Regions from separate parts of the Lysinibacillus sp. FSL M8-0337 genome, predicted to be linked through region 1. Evidence: riboswitches for the same ligand, from Rfam matches in the RefSeq annotation. Region 1 holds a riboswitch; each other region holds the start of a gene.
The links. A riboswitch is a leader RNA that binds a small molecule or an ion and turns the genes downstream of it on or off. The one in region 1 is predicted to bind cobalamin.

Region 1 (4,488 bases):
GCATCTTGGAATACGATGCCAACTTGTTGTCGTAATGTTGCTAATGCTTTTCTAGAATAGCTAAGCGTTTCGTTACAAAAAGAAATAGTGCCAGCTGTCGGTTTTAAAATACCATTTAAATGCTGAAATAACGTAGATTTACCTGCGCCATTGTGACCAAGCAGGGCAATTTTTTTCCCTTTTGGTATTTGCAAAGTAATATCTGTTAAGGCTTTAGTGCCGTCTGCATAAGCATAAGATAAATGTTGAAGATCAAAATAAAGCTCAGTCATAAGAAATACCTCCATAGATAATGAGGGATACGAAAATAATAACAATGCCTAACCAGTTTTTCTTGTTGTAGCTACTACTTTCTTGCCAATAGACAGCCTCACCACCGCGCGCCTGCATCGCATTATTTAGTTCGCAACTGCGTTGGAACATTTCGGCAAACAGTGCTGCAATAAGCATGGAAATCGACCGAAGCCATTGCATTGGTGATTGATAACCAAGACGAGCTTGTTGTGCAAGATGAATTTTTTGCATGCTATTTAAAAAGATAAAAATAAAACGGTATGTTAGCTCTACCAACTCTACAAATAAAGCTGGCAACCGCCATTGCCGTAAGACATAACAAATGGATTGTACGGAAGTCGTTAAAATTAAAAAATATAAACAACTAATACTGCCCAAAACGGTGAAAAATAGGTGCCGCGCTGTTGTTAAGCTGTCATTTCCTATAAAAAGGGTCCACTGGCTTAGCGAAAATGTCCATAGATGCGCCGGCAAAATACTAGCAGTAGGTGCAATCGAAATCAAAATAGATAGTAAACTGGAGAGCAAGAAAAAACTCGGTAAAAGCAGTAGTTTTGCATAATATTGTAAAGGAATTTTTGCGCCTAAAATGATAAAAGCACTCATTACAAGAAATGTAATGAGTGAAATTTGTTCATCTCTCATGATAAGCGACAATAGCAACAACCCAAGGGAGAACGTCATTTTTTCTAACGGATGAACGGACGCTAGTTTATTCATATAAGCATACTTATCAATGAGTAACATCGTTTAACCTTCTTTATGCTTACCGCGCATATAGCCCACGAAATAGCCAATAAAACCAGCGCCAATAGCGGCTTGTAAGACGAATAATAGACTTTCAATTTCACCACTTGGTGGCTCCCATAAGCTTTCAAACCATGGTTCGTAGTCTTTGTTTATTTCACCAATGGCTGCTTCAGCTTCACCGTCAGCACCGCCGAATTCAGCGCCTTTTTGGATGAATAGAGGGATGATTGCTAAAAGTATCACTATAGCTAGTAACAGTAAATTTTTCTTCATGTTAATGTGCCTCCTTTGCAGAGAAAACACGTAAAGCTTTTAATTCGCTTACATTGTATTTTTTTAAGAAATTCATCACAATAACAGTTAAAATCCCTTCACTAATTGCTAGTGGAATTTGTGTTAACGCGAAAATACTAGCGAATTTTGTGAATGAAGCCATAAAGCCTCCTACTTCTGAAGGGAAGGCAAGTGCAAGTTGAACGGACGTGACAACATATGTACCTAAGTCCCCAAGCATTGCTGCAAAAAAGACAGCGAGAGAAAAGGATAGACCGATTTTTTGAGCACCTTTAAAAACAGCATACGCAATCATTGGTCCTACAATCGCCATGGAAAAAGCATTTGCGCCAAGAGTGGTAATGCCACCATGCGCTAAAAGTAACGATTGGAATAACAAGACGATTGTCCCAATCACACTCATTGCTAATGGGCCAAACAGGACTGTGCCAAGTCCAACACCAGTAGGGTGTGAGCAACTGCCCGTAACAGATGGAATTTTTAGTGCAGATAAGACGAATGCAAATGCCCCTGATAGCCCTAATATCATTTTCGTTTCAGGGTTTTCATCAATTGTTTTGCGAATTGAGCGTAACCCTAAAATAATAAATGGAATTGAAATAATCCACCAAAATATCGCCCATTCAATCGGTAAAAATCCTTCCATGATATGCATCGCAAATGCTCGTTTTGGTACTAGTAAAAATGCTAGTAGGAAGTAACTAAGTTTCCAAAAAGATAATTTCAAAATCTCTCCTCCTTAAATCAAAATTTTCGAATGTAGCGTGCGCAATAAAAAAAGCACTTCTCCTAATTTAGGAAAAGTGCATAGCTGAAAAAGCAAATAGAATCATCATCTGCCAAGCCGCACACCTATCCTCGTAGGTTGAAACGATCACGTTTTTTTCGGCAGGTCTCCTGGCTTTAGTTCAACGTTTTATAGGTCTTCCCGTCCATTGGACAGTGACATTCTCTATAAAACTCCCTAGTACAGTGGCGGGACCGCGCCGGACTTGAACCGGCTTCCCTTTTAAGCGAAATGGCTACACTTCGCACCGAAAAAAGATGAAATTGTGAGATTTCACGACACAGTGTAACATGTTTTTCCATTCACAAGCTATCTTTTTTTATAAAAAAATTTTTTTTGTTATTTGACATTCTAGAAAATTCAGATAAATATAAGAGAATAGCTGTCGCTTTCAATGAATTACTTGTTGAAATTTTATTAAAAATCTAATAAATGAAAAAGAAATGTTGAAAAGTATTAAAAAAATAGGCTATGATAGAGACAGTTTTTCAATTCTTTTTAAAAACATACAGCTTTTTAATTTAATATAAATACATCTATAAGTGCTCGATAAATTTCGAGATAATAGGGAAATCGGTGTAAATCCGATACAGCCCCCGCTACTGTAATAGCTGATGAAATCGCAATGCCACTGAAAACTTGGGAAGGCGCGAGAGTAAAAGGAAGCTTAAGTCAGGAAACCTGCTTATTGATGGCATGCAAACTTTTCGGAGGGAGAAGTGAAGCGAGAGCGGATACGTGTATATTCGTTTTTATTTTGGCTTCTACAAAACCTTGACTCTTCGATATAGAGTGAAGGTTTTTTCTTTTTCCTAAAAGTAAATGAGGGGAGAAAAGCAATGACAACTTGGAACTTAGAGGGAATGAAAACGCATCTTTTTATTTGTAATGGCAGTAGCTGCATGAAAAAAGAGGCAGAGGAAATTACCCTAGCAATACGAGATGAAATCGAAAAATTAGCACTTGATAAGGAAATACATACGACAAGAACGCGCTGTAATGGCAGATGCAAAGATGCCTGTGTTGTCATCGCTTATCCACAAGGAAATTGGTATCGTGTGCCATCGGTTGAACACGGAAGAACACTTGTACAAGATTTAAACCATGATTCTTTACATAGTGAACATGTTTTTACGCTGAAAGAAGGTACATTACAGCGTACACCACAAACAACAGCCATTAAAGGCATCGACAAGGTGAAAGAGGGGTAAAAAATGGCGCAAAAAGGAAAGATTTTTGTTGTGGGCTTTGGCCCTGGTGATTTTAACCATATTACGACTCGTGCTGTGGAGGCACTGCAACAAAGTGAATTTATTATTGGCTATAAAACGTATGTTGAGCTTATTCAAGATTTAGTTAGTGCAAAGTCGATTGTTAGTACGGGCATGACAGAAGAAGTTTCACGAGCGCAAGAAGCAGTACGTCAAGCGGAAGCTGGCAATATTGTATCCGTTATTTCAAGTGGAGATTCGGGTGTATATGGGATGGCAGGGCTTGTCTATGAAGTACTGATTGAGCTTGGTTGGACAGAAGCAACAGGTGTTGAAGTCGAAATCGTACCAGGTATTTCAGCTATCAATTCCTGTGCAAGTTTACTAGGTGCACCGATTATGCATGACTCTTGCACCATTAGTTTAAGTGACCATTTAACGCCATGGAATTTAATCGCCAAGCGTGTGGAAGCAGCGGCTATGGCAGATTTTGTCATCGCTTTATATAATCCGAAAAGTGGTCGCCGCACACGTCAAATTGTCGAAGCCCAGCGGATTTTACTTGAATATCGCTCGCCTGATACGCCTGTAGGTCTTGTCAAGAGTGCCTACCGAGAGCGTCAGGAAATTACGATGACGACTTTAGCAGAGATGCTTGAGCATGATATCGGCATGTTAACAACGGTTATTATCGGCAACTCTTCGACGTTTTTCTATGATAATAAAATGATTACACCGCGAGGCTATCAGCGTAAATATACGCTCGGGGAAGAAAAACAGCCTTTACGTCCTCATCAGCGTTTAAGAGAAGAAAATGAACCGTGGGCAATGAACCAAGAAACAGGTACTGCAAGCCATGATTTTGCGGCAGATCCAAATGCAGGACGGATGAAAAGTAATATTGCCATTACACCTGTATCAACACCGACAAAATCGTCTTTAGAAATGGCAGCAACAGCACTTGCAATGGTGCAGGGGACAACTGTAACAAAAGCCACACCAAAGCTAGTTCAACAAAAAATGGAGTCAATTTTTGAACTAGCTGTTAGCCCTGGGGTAGCAAATAAATTTTTTACACCACAGCAAATGATGGCATTGGCTGAAGTTGTGGGAGACGAAGGCACGATGGAATATACACCAGACCATCAAATA
Region 2 (4,488 bases), 2.2 Mb from region 1:
AAAGTCCGCCACTTCTTGTTTAACATCACTAATAACATAATCTCCTGGCACTGAACGATTTAATAGACAGTCATACCATCCTATACCAGGATTATGAACAGCCGAAGAAACGGTTTTTAAAGGAATAGTTGATTTTAGTTGAATATAATCTGGCGTTACACAAAAATCTTCTTTTACTATGTCAGCTCGTTGCTGGTATTCATTGGTTGATGGCATAATTGTAATTTGCGGTTTCGGTATTTCAGGGTGGGCATAGGTTGTTACCCGTGCCTGATATACATCCTCAATTTGTGAAGCTATTAACACCTTATGTGGTACACCTAAAGCACGCACAGAGCCGCTCTCCATTAACAATAATTCATCACAATAAAGAGAGGCTAAGTTCATGTCATGTAGCACCATAATAACGGTTAAACCGCACTCGATTGCTTCTTTGCGCACCATATCCAATAGTTGACGTTGATGAGCAATATCTAAGTGATTGGTCGGCTCATCTAGCAATAATACTTCTGCTGTTTGCGCCAAAGCTTGCGCAACAAAAACCCGTTGTTGCTCGCCACCCGATAGAAACTCCATCGATGTATGCTCATAGCGTGCTACCCCTGTTTGGTCCATAGCATATTGAACAGCTCGTTCATCTTGCTCTGACCAATTGGAAAAAAAGCCAGTTTGATGCGGATAACGACCGAGCGATACCGCTTCCCGCACGGTATTTGAAAATGCATTGGCATGTAATTGTGGTAAGACGGCCATCTTTTTCGCCAGCGCGCGCGGGCTATAGTGTTTAATATTTTTGCCATCTAAAAAAACCGTTCCTGCTGTTGCAGGCAATAGGCCGCTAATGACTTTCAATAATGTCGATTTGCCACTACCATTCGGTCCTAAAATGCCAAGGATTTTCCCCTTTTCAACGGTAAAGCTAACATCTTTGACGATAGGTACGTCCTCATAGCCACCCGATAGGTGTTCGACGATAATCATACACGTACCCCCTTGCTTCTACGTTGCTTATAGAAAATATAAGAAAAGACAGGCGCACCAATAAATGCAGTAATAACGCCTATTGGTAATTCACGTGGGATAATGATTGTCCGCGCCACTAAATCACAAATAATTAACAATGTTGCGCCATTGATAAATGATAACGGCAATAGATGACGGTGATCCGAACCCCAAACCATACGTGTCATATGTGGCACAACTAAACCGACAAAACCGATTGTTCCAGAAACAGCAACAGCCGCACCAGTCAGCATGGAGCCCCCTACTAAAATTAAATATTTACTACGCTTTACATTGACACCTAAATGCTTCGCACGTTCTTCTCCGTATAATAGAACATTGAGCTCTCGTCTTTGCGTCCACAGAATAGCAGAACCTATAACAACAAATGGTGTAATCATCTGCACATACGGCCAGCCCCGCATTGATACTGAACCAAGCAACCAGCCTATCACTTGGCGGAGCTCTTCACCTGATAATGCAATCATTAAGGAAATAAGAGACCCTAAAAAAGAACTAAAAATAACCCCTGTTAAAATAAGTGTTTCCATTTTCAGTGCGCGGTCGACTATTCTGGCAAAGCTCATGACAGCTACCATTGTTAGTACCGCACCCACCATACTAAGCGTTGGTAATGCATACAGTCCGACAACAGGCATCGAGATACCAAAAAATAATGTCACCACAGCACCTACTGACGCTCCCGAAGATACACCTAGCGTATAAGGATCTGCCAATGGATTCTTTAACAATCCTTGGAAGGCTGCCCCTGCAATCGCCAACGATGCGCCAACAAGTCCTGCCAGCAATACGCGTGGCAACCTAATTTTCCATAAAATATTAGCGGCTGTTTCATCTGCCGCCCTATTCCAAAATACTTCAAATGGAATATGAACCGAGCCTATTGATACGCCACACCAGATGCTAACAAGAAGTAACGTAATGGCTGTAATATAGGCTAAAAATGCTCTACTCACTCGAAAGCCTCTGGATAGATAGCTTTCGCTAACTCTTCAAGCCCATCTGCTAAACGCGGGCCTTGACGACTTGTTAAATTTTCATCTACTTGTACAATTGCTTTATTTTTTACAGCTGTAATAGAATCAAAGCCTGCACGTTGTGGAATTTTCGTTAAAATATTTGGCACATAATCGTATGTGACAACGATGACATCTGGATTTTTTGTAATAATTTGCTCCGCATCAATTTTGAACCAACCAGTTGTATCAGCTGCAATATTTTCAGCATGAATCATATTTAGCATTTCCTGCATAAATGTATCCTTACCAGGTGTGTAGATTTCAGGCTCATCTGACGTTTCGACAAAGACTTTCTTTGGTTCCACATCTTGCAATTTCGCTTGGATTTCTTCCACTTTGACTTTCATATTAGCAATAATTTTTTGTGCCTCCGGTAACTTACCAGTTGCGCGTCCTAATTGCTCAATCGTCGTATAAGTTTCATTAAAATCGCTTGCATTCGCCACTACAAATACCTTTACACCCGCTGCTTCAAGCTGATCCATCGCTCCATCTAAAGAAGCCATTCCTGATTCATGAGCAAACACAATATCTGGCTGTAAGGCGATAATTTGTTCAATATTGAATTCCATACTTCCGACTTTTTCTTTTTTAGCTGCCTCCGGTGGATAATCATCATAATCATTGACGCCGACAATTTCATCATCTAGGCCAAGCCCAAATAATATTTCTGTATTACTCGGAATAAGAGAAACAATTTTTTCAGGCGGTGCTTCTAGCACGATATCTTTGCCAGTAGCATCTTTTATTGTCACTGGAAATGTTGCTTCTTCTTGTTTGGTTACTTGTTGCTCCTGCTGTTCTGATGTAGATTGCTCGTTTTTCGGTTGTGCTCCACATGCTGCAAGTAAACCCATTGCCAAAAATGCTGATAATCCTATCTTCCAATACTTTTTCATTGAGAATCCTCCTTAGATTGTATGTGCATTTTTTAGCTCTGTTAACTTGATTGATCGATAGTATGTTGATTGTCATTATTAAATATGGGGATTGCTCACCTTTTATTTTCAATGGTTATCGATAGTCGCCTTACAAAACATAAAAAAAGCCCTCGTCCATTTAACGAGAGGCGGGCTTGCACAAAAAACCACCATCCTATCCTCGTAGGCTGAAATGTAATGTTCTATAAAGGCAGGTCTCCTGGCTCGTGCTCCAAATGCTTTTTCATGCCTTCCCAAAATAACTTTCAGTGGCATCCATTGAAAAAACTCACACTTACAGTGGCGGGACCGCATCGGAATTACACCGATTTCCCTTTTCACTTTACTTAAGTAAAGAACCTTTATAATATTCAGTTGATTTTATTATACATGAAAATAGAAATAGGGAACGATAAAAAAAGTGACACCATTCTAGGCGCTTCAAAAATTGCGTGCGTGCCTGACACGAGTGCCAGTCACTCAAACAATTTTGTTCGTAAAAACAGAAAAACCCCGACACGCAATTGTGAAGTGACCCCTAAAAGTTAGACACGGTTATTTCATTTAGGCAGCTTGGGTAAACTGAGTTCGGTATTGTACCGGACTCAGTTTTAATTTTGCCTTAATTCGTTTCGTATTGTAATACGTTATATAGTTTTCAAGTTCCAATTTAAAATGCTCAACACTTTCGAACTCCTTTAAATAAAGGAATTCCGATTTCAAAATCCCAAAGAAATTCTCCATCACCGAGTTGTCATAACAGTTGCCTTTACGTGACATACTTTGCACAATGCCTTTTGATGCAAGTGCGTGACGGTATTGCTTCATTTGATAATGCCAGCCTTGATCGGAATGCATCAGTAATTGGCGTTCCTCTGGTAACTTCTCTAATGCTTTCTCCAACATTTCTGAGACAAGTGAATACGTTGGTCGATGACCAATTGTGTAAGTAATAATTTCTCCGTTAAATAAGTCTAAAACAGGGGATAAATAGAGTTTTTCACCAAACAATTTAAACTCTGAAATATCTGTTACCCACTTTTCATTAGGGGCTTCAGCTGTAAATTTGCGGTCTAAAATATTCGGTGCGATTTTACCGACTGTCCCTTTATATGATTTATACTTTTTCATTCTGACTACGCACTTTAAACGAAGTGTTTTCATGATACGTTGTACTTTCTTATGATTCACTCTTCGTCCACGATTTGCGAGTTCATCACGAATGCGACGGTATCCGTAACGGCCTTCATGTTCGTTATAGATGGATTGAATTTCAGCCTTTAAGTCGGTATCTGGATCGGGACGATTCAGTTTCTTCACTATGTCATAATACGTACTACGTGGAATCTGTGCGAATTCGACAAGTGCCTTCACCGAGTATTTATGCCTTAATTCATAGATGACCTTTACTTTGTCTTCTTTGGTGATGTTTCTTTGGCTTGAACTAAGGCGTTCAACTTTTTTAAATACTCGTTTTCCATTTCAAGCTGCTTGATACGAGCTTGAAGTGCTTCTGGTGAGCCTTC
Region 3 (4,488 bases), 1.5 Mb from region 1:
CTGTTCGATCTTTGCCTACTGCACAATGATGAACTAGACCTAGATTATCTGGATTTTGGATGGTTGCCATTAATTTTTTAAATGATACATTGTTAAATGGCATTTGTGCATAAAAATCTCGGAACATCTCAGGACTTACAACTTTATAAAAATTGTGACCACCAGTATTTGTTGGCATCTCAAACGCATGATTTCCCTTTGCAGGAATTTGAATATACTTTGCATCCTTGAATGTTGGATTAGGGTTATTTCGTGCCTCGTGTTCATCTCGGTAATCAAAAATTGTTTTTACCCCTAATGTTTCAAAGCGCACCTTATCCGCTGGTGTCATCTTACCAAGTGCAGCTGAACGATATAGCAAGCCATTCTTTACGATACGACCATCCCTCGTCTTATAGCCACCCATGTCGCGGAAATTCAAGACTGCCTCAAACGGAATAACTTTCATGTCAAACTGTGTCATCCACTACGCCTCCCTTATGTTAGCAATCATTTCTACTTCTATTTTATAGAACAAACAAAGAGAATACCAATTATCCAATGCCTTATTTATTCAACTATATTTATTTTAAAACAGGAATAACGCTATTGTCCGCTTCGGCGAATACTTTCTACAAAGGAAGAAATGCCAGCGGGCAACAACGGCATAGCAAAAACAGATAATGGGACAAAAGAGAAAAAGTGTTAGATTGATGGCAGTCAATCTAACACTTTTTTGCTGCGCCGTTATTGTCCGCTTCGGCGGTGCTTTCTGCGGGCACACCGTAAGCCGCAACCCTCGCTACGCGCGGTCTGTTGCGTCTAACATAATGTGCTTTTCCCGCTAGAGTCACCACCTCCGCCACCAACAACTAGGGAACCCTTCTAATTTATTATTCATTGCAAAAGAAATAATAGTAAATATATTCTATATATTTTCTTAGCAAAAATTTATCAAAACCAATGTACCTCTATTTAAGATTTTAAGGTTATGTCCCAGCCTCTTTTCTCTTTCGCCTAAAGCTAATATGAAAGGTTCTTTACCGTTTATCCTTATTTAAATAACTCAGGATATACAGCTTTTGCAATCATCTCAACAGCTTCCCCGATACGAGGTCCAGGACGATTTGAAATATCTGTATCAATAGCATTTACTGCTTTATCTTGAATAGCTGTAATCGTATTCCATCCATCACGTCCTAGAATTTCCCCTACTGGGTCTTTTACATAGTTGACCGTTGTTAAAATAACTTGAGGGTTTTTCGCAATAACATCTTCCTCTGCAACCTTTACCCATCCTGTTTGGTCACCAAATACATTGTTGACATTTGCAGCATTTAAAATTTCCTGTTGGAAAGTACCAGCTGCTGTTGTATAAATATCAGGTTTTGGGCTAATTTCTAAGTAAACATTTTTTGGTGTTTCTACACTTTTTACTTTTGCTTGAACATCAGCAATTTTCGCTTTAATCTCTTTGTTTAATTGCTCGCCTTTATCTTGTACACCCATCACTTCAGCAAGTTGTTGAATATCTCCATAAACATCTTCAAATGATGCAGCTGATTGAATAACAAATACTTTCACACCTGCATCTTCAAGACCTTTTAGTGCATCTAGTGTCTCTTCATTTCCTGTAGAGTACGCAATGACAACATCTGGCTTTAAGGCTACAATTCGTTCGCTATTAAATGTCACTGAATCTGACACACGTTCGATGTTTTTTGCTTCTTCTGGGTACGTATCATATTCTGTAGCTCCGACAACTTTATCGCCAACACCTAGTGCAAATAAAATTTCTGTGTTACTTGGTTGTAATGACACAACAGTTTTCGGTACTGCATCAAATGCTACTTCTACATCGCGATCATCCTTAACTTTATAGCCACTTTGCTCAACTTGTTGGTCCGATTTAGATGTATCGTCATTTTTCGCTTTATCTGCTGTGCCGCATCCTGTCAATACAAGCGCAAGCATTAACACAGTAAGCCATTGGAATTTTAATAGTTTTTTCACTTTATTCATTCTCCTTCTTTTTCTTCATTGGATATGATTTGCTAATAAACGGGATTTCAGCGATTCCAGCCTGTTGATTCATGTAAACAGCCATAACAAAAAATACATTAGCTAGTAATCCTAAGTAGTCGAAAAGAATGGCCGGTACTTCCCTTTCCTCTGACACTTTATGTAGCACGCGGTACGATTTTTTTGCCTCACTCCGACATAAGTGAAGCGCAGTTGCAGCCCCCGTGCCTTGTGGCAAAACAAAATTTTGTATTTGTTCCTTTACATGTCCTACATAAAAATCATAACGATCACTGAGCCAGGACAAATCTTCTTCCGTTACCGCAAGTTTGCCACGTACCGAGCCGTTGACATGGTATGCCATTGGCAAAATAGTCAATAAATCTGCCCCGACTAGTTCAACTTCTTCGGCTTTTACAGCAGCCAATGCTACACCGATATGCGTTGTTAAACTATCTGTACGGATTTCAAAATCAACTGTAGATATTTTTTCACGCATGAATGGGTAACAAGAATAACGCGCATCTTTTTTCATCTGTAATCCCTTCTTTCTTTCATGAACAGATTTTGCTTAAAAGGTGCATAAAAAAACGTCGCTCCCTAGGGAACGACGAAAATAGCATATATAGTGTTGTCTAACGAAGACAGCTAATGTATTTGCCGTATATCCTCCTAGCTTCCGAAGAGTTTTTATACATTAAATAACGGTCGGTCTCCTGGCTCGTACAGTTAGCTACCTTCATTTCGTAGCGCTCATAAAGCCTTCCCATCCTGTTGTCTTTGGACAGTGGCATGTATTATGATTTTTGTACTTACAGTTGCGGAAACAGCTTCGGTCTTACACCGAATTCCCGATTATGCTAAAATTAGCACCATTATTCTGCAAGAATTATTCACTTGAATAGCAGTTTATCATATATGGATTTAAAAAAATAGTTATGAGATTGAAGTATAATCGAATATATCCACACCGTACTTAGCACTATTTCTACATAGTGACCAGCTATTCGTTATTCTTTCCTAATAATTCTGACTAAAAGAACTAGCTATAAAATTTTTTCAATTGCTTGCTCAATATCTAGTTGGGAATCAGTTGGTTCGAAGCGTTCAACTATATTACCTTGATTATCTACTAAAAATTTCGTAAAGTTCCAACGAATATTACGCCCATCTAAAAAGCTAGGAGCGATTTGGATAATTGATTCCGCTAACATCTTTTCCTGCATATTGGCTTTGCCGAATTCACGAAAATCTACTTCGTGCTTTAAATAATTGAATAATGGATGTGTCCCCTCGCCATTTACTTGAACTATTTCAAAGATTGGGAATGTTACCCCGTAGTTAATTTGACAAAGTTTAATGGTCTTTGCTCCATCTTCTGGGTTTTGTTCTCCAAATTGATTACAAGGGAAACCTAACACAATAAAATTATCCTTGCCATATTTATCATACATTTTCTGTAAATCTTCGAATTGATATGTAAAATCACATTGGTTGGCTGTGTTGACAATTAGCATCGTCTTTCCACGATAGGTTTCCATTGATAAAATTTCACCGTTTGGCTTCTTTACTAAATAATTATAAATACCCATTATCTCGACCCTTTCTACTTTCTATTTTTTTATATAGAATGACCAACTATAACCCCTCACCGTTATGTGAACAATTATGTTGCTTATTCCTCAACAAATGGTTTTGTCGCTTTTTTTGAAATCTAATAACTATTGCCTACTAAATCCCTCATAAGTAAATAAGACCTATATTCACATGAATCAAAAATACTGTTTTTTTTATTATAACAATAACTTTTCTTTCTTCAAAATAACACGCTCAACCATAAAAATAGCCATCTCGCTATGTTAACGGATGGCTGTTTTATATTTCTTTTTACATTTTGTATCTTGCTCTTCTTCAATTAATCTCATGGCAATATCCAACAATTTATGATCATTAGTAGCATCAAATAATTTCTTGAATGAGACAATAATATCATAACGAATAAGTGTTGGTTGTTTTTCATCCATACAAGTTTGGAACCTTTTTGCTAAATAAGAAACAATTAAATCTCTTTGAACCTGTCCTGCAAGTCCTATTTGCCAGATTGCTTGTAATGCCTGTCTTGCGGTTACTTTTCTTTCATCATACGTCACTGCCCAGATTTTTAGAAAATCATCAAGAACACGCTCTTCCGGATCACTCTTTGCTGCTAACGCACATAAAAACTGCGCAGCACGCGCACGCGCATGTCCATTATTATATGTAAGGGCTTTAACAAGTTGTTCCCAAACTGCATATGTCCAATCGACTGGCTCTTGCACAATCTTCATCAATTTTCTATAAGACTCGTATTCAATTTCACGGTCACGCTCTGTTAAATTACTAAAAAGCTCCAAAATCTCTTTTTCCATGATTTATCCCTACCTTCATTACTTTCAGAACGTTTTCAAATTTTAATTTTAATGTGTTACACTGTACTTAAATTAATGA

Region 2: another riboswitch for cobalamin. It lies ahead of MKY08_RS02300 (ABC transporter substrate-binding protein); the one in region 1 lies ahead of MKY08_RS13065 ((2Fe-2S) ferredoxin domain-containing protein).
Region 3: another riboswitch for cobalamin. It lies ahead of MKY08_RS20505 (hypothetical protein); the one in region 1 lies ahead of MKY08_RS13065 ((2Fe-2S) ferredoxin domain-containing protein).

The regions. Positions count from the first base shown of each region.
Region 1 covers NZ_CP151996.1:2,732,794-2,737,281, reverse strand. The annotation lists gene MKY08_RS13085 (ATP-binding cassette domain-containing protein) at 1-272, opposite strand, end outside; gene cbiQ (cobalt ECF transporter T component CbiQ) at 265-1,041, opposite strand; gene MKY08_RS13075 (energy-coupling factor ABC transporter substrate-binding protein) at 1,045-1,317, opposite strand; gene MKY08_RS13070 (energy-coupling factor ABC transporter permease) at 1,319-2,065, opposite strand; cobalamin riboswitch at 2,208-2,392, opposite strand; cobalamin riboswitch at 2,649-2,829, shown strand; gene MKY08_RS13065 ((2Fe-2S) ferredoxin domain-containing protein) at 2,965-3,336, shown strand; gene cobJ (precorrin-3B C(17)-methyltransferase) at 3,340-4,488, shown strand, end outside.
Region 2 covers NZ_CP151996.1:494,985-499,472, reverse strand. The annotation lists gene MKY08_RS02310 (adenosylcobinamide amidohydrolase) at 1-981, opposite strand, end outside; gene MKY08_RS02305 (iron ABC transporter permease) at 978-1,979, opposite strand; gene MKY08_RS02300 (ABC transporter substrate-binding protein) at 1,976-2,941, opposite strand; cobalamin riboswitch at 3,155-3,341, opposite strand; partial or broken gene MKY08_RS02295 (IS3 family transposase) at 3,527-4,488, opposite strand, start outside.
Region 3 covers NZ_CP151996.1:4,215,771-4,220,258, forward strand. The annotation lists gene MKY08_RS20495 (tyrosine-protein phosphatase) at 1-463, opposite strand, end outside; gene MKY08_RS20500 (cobalamin-binding protein) at 1,033-1,992, opposite strand; gene MKY08_RS20505 (hypothetical protein) at 1,994-2,536, opposite strand; cobalamin riboswitch at 2,690-2,893, opposite strand; gene MKY08_RS20510 (glutathione peroxidase) at 3,048-3,593, opposite strand; gene MKY08_RS20515 (hypothetical protein) at 3,861-4,409, opposite strand.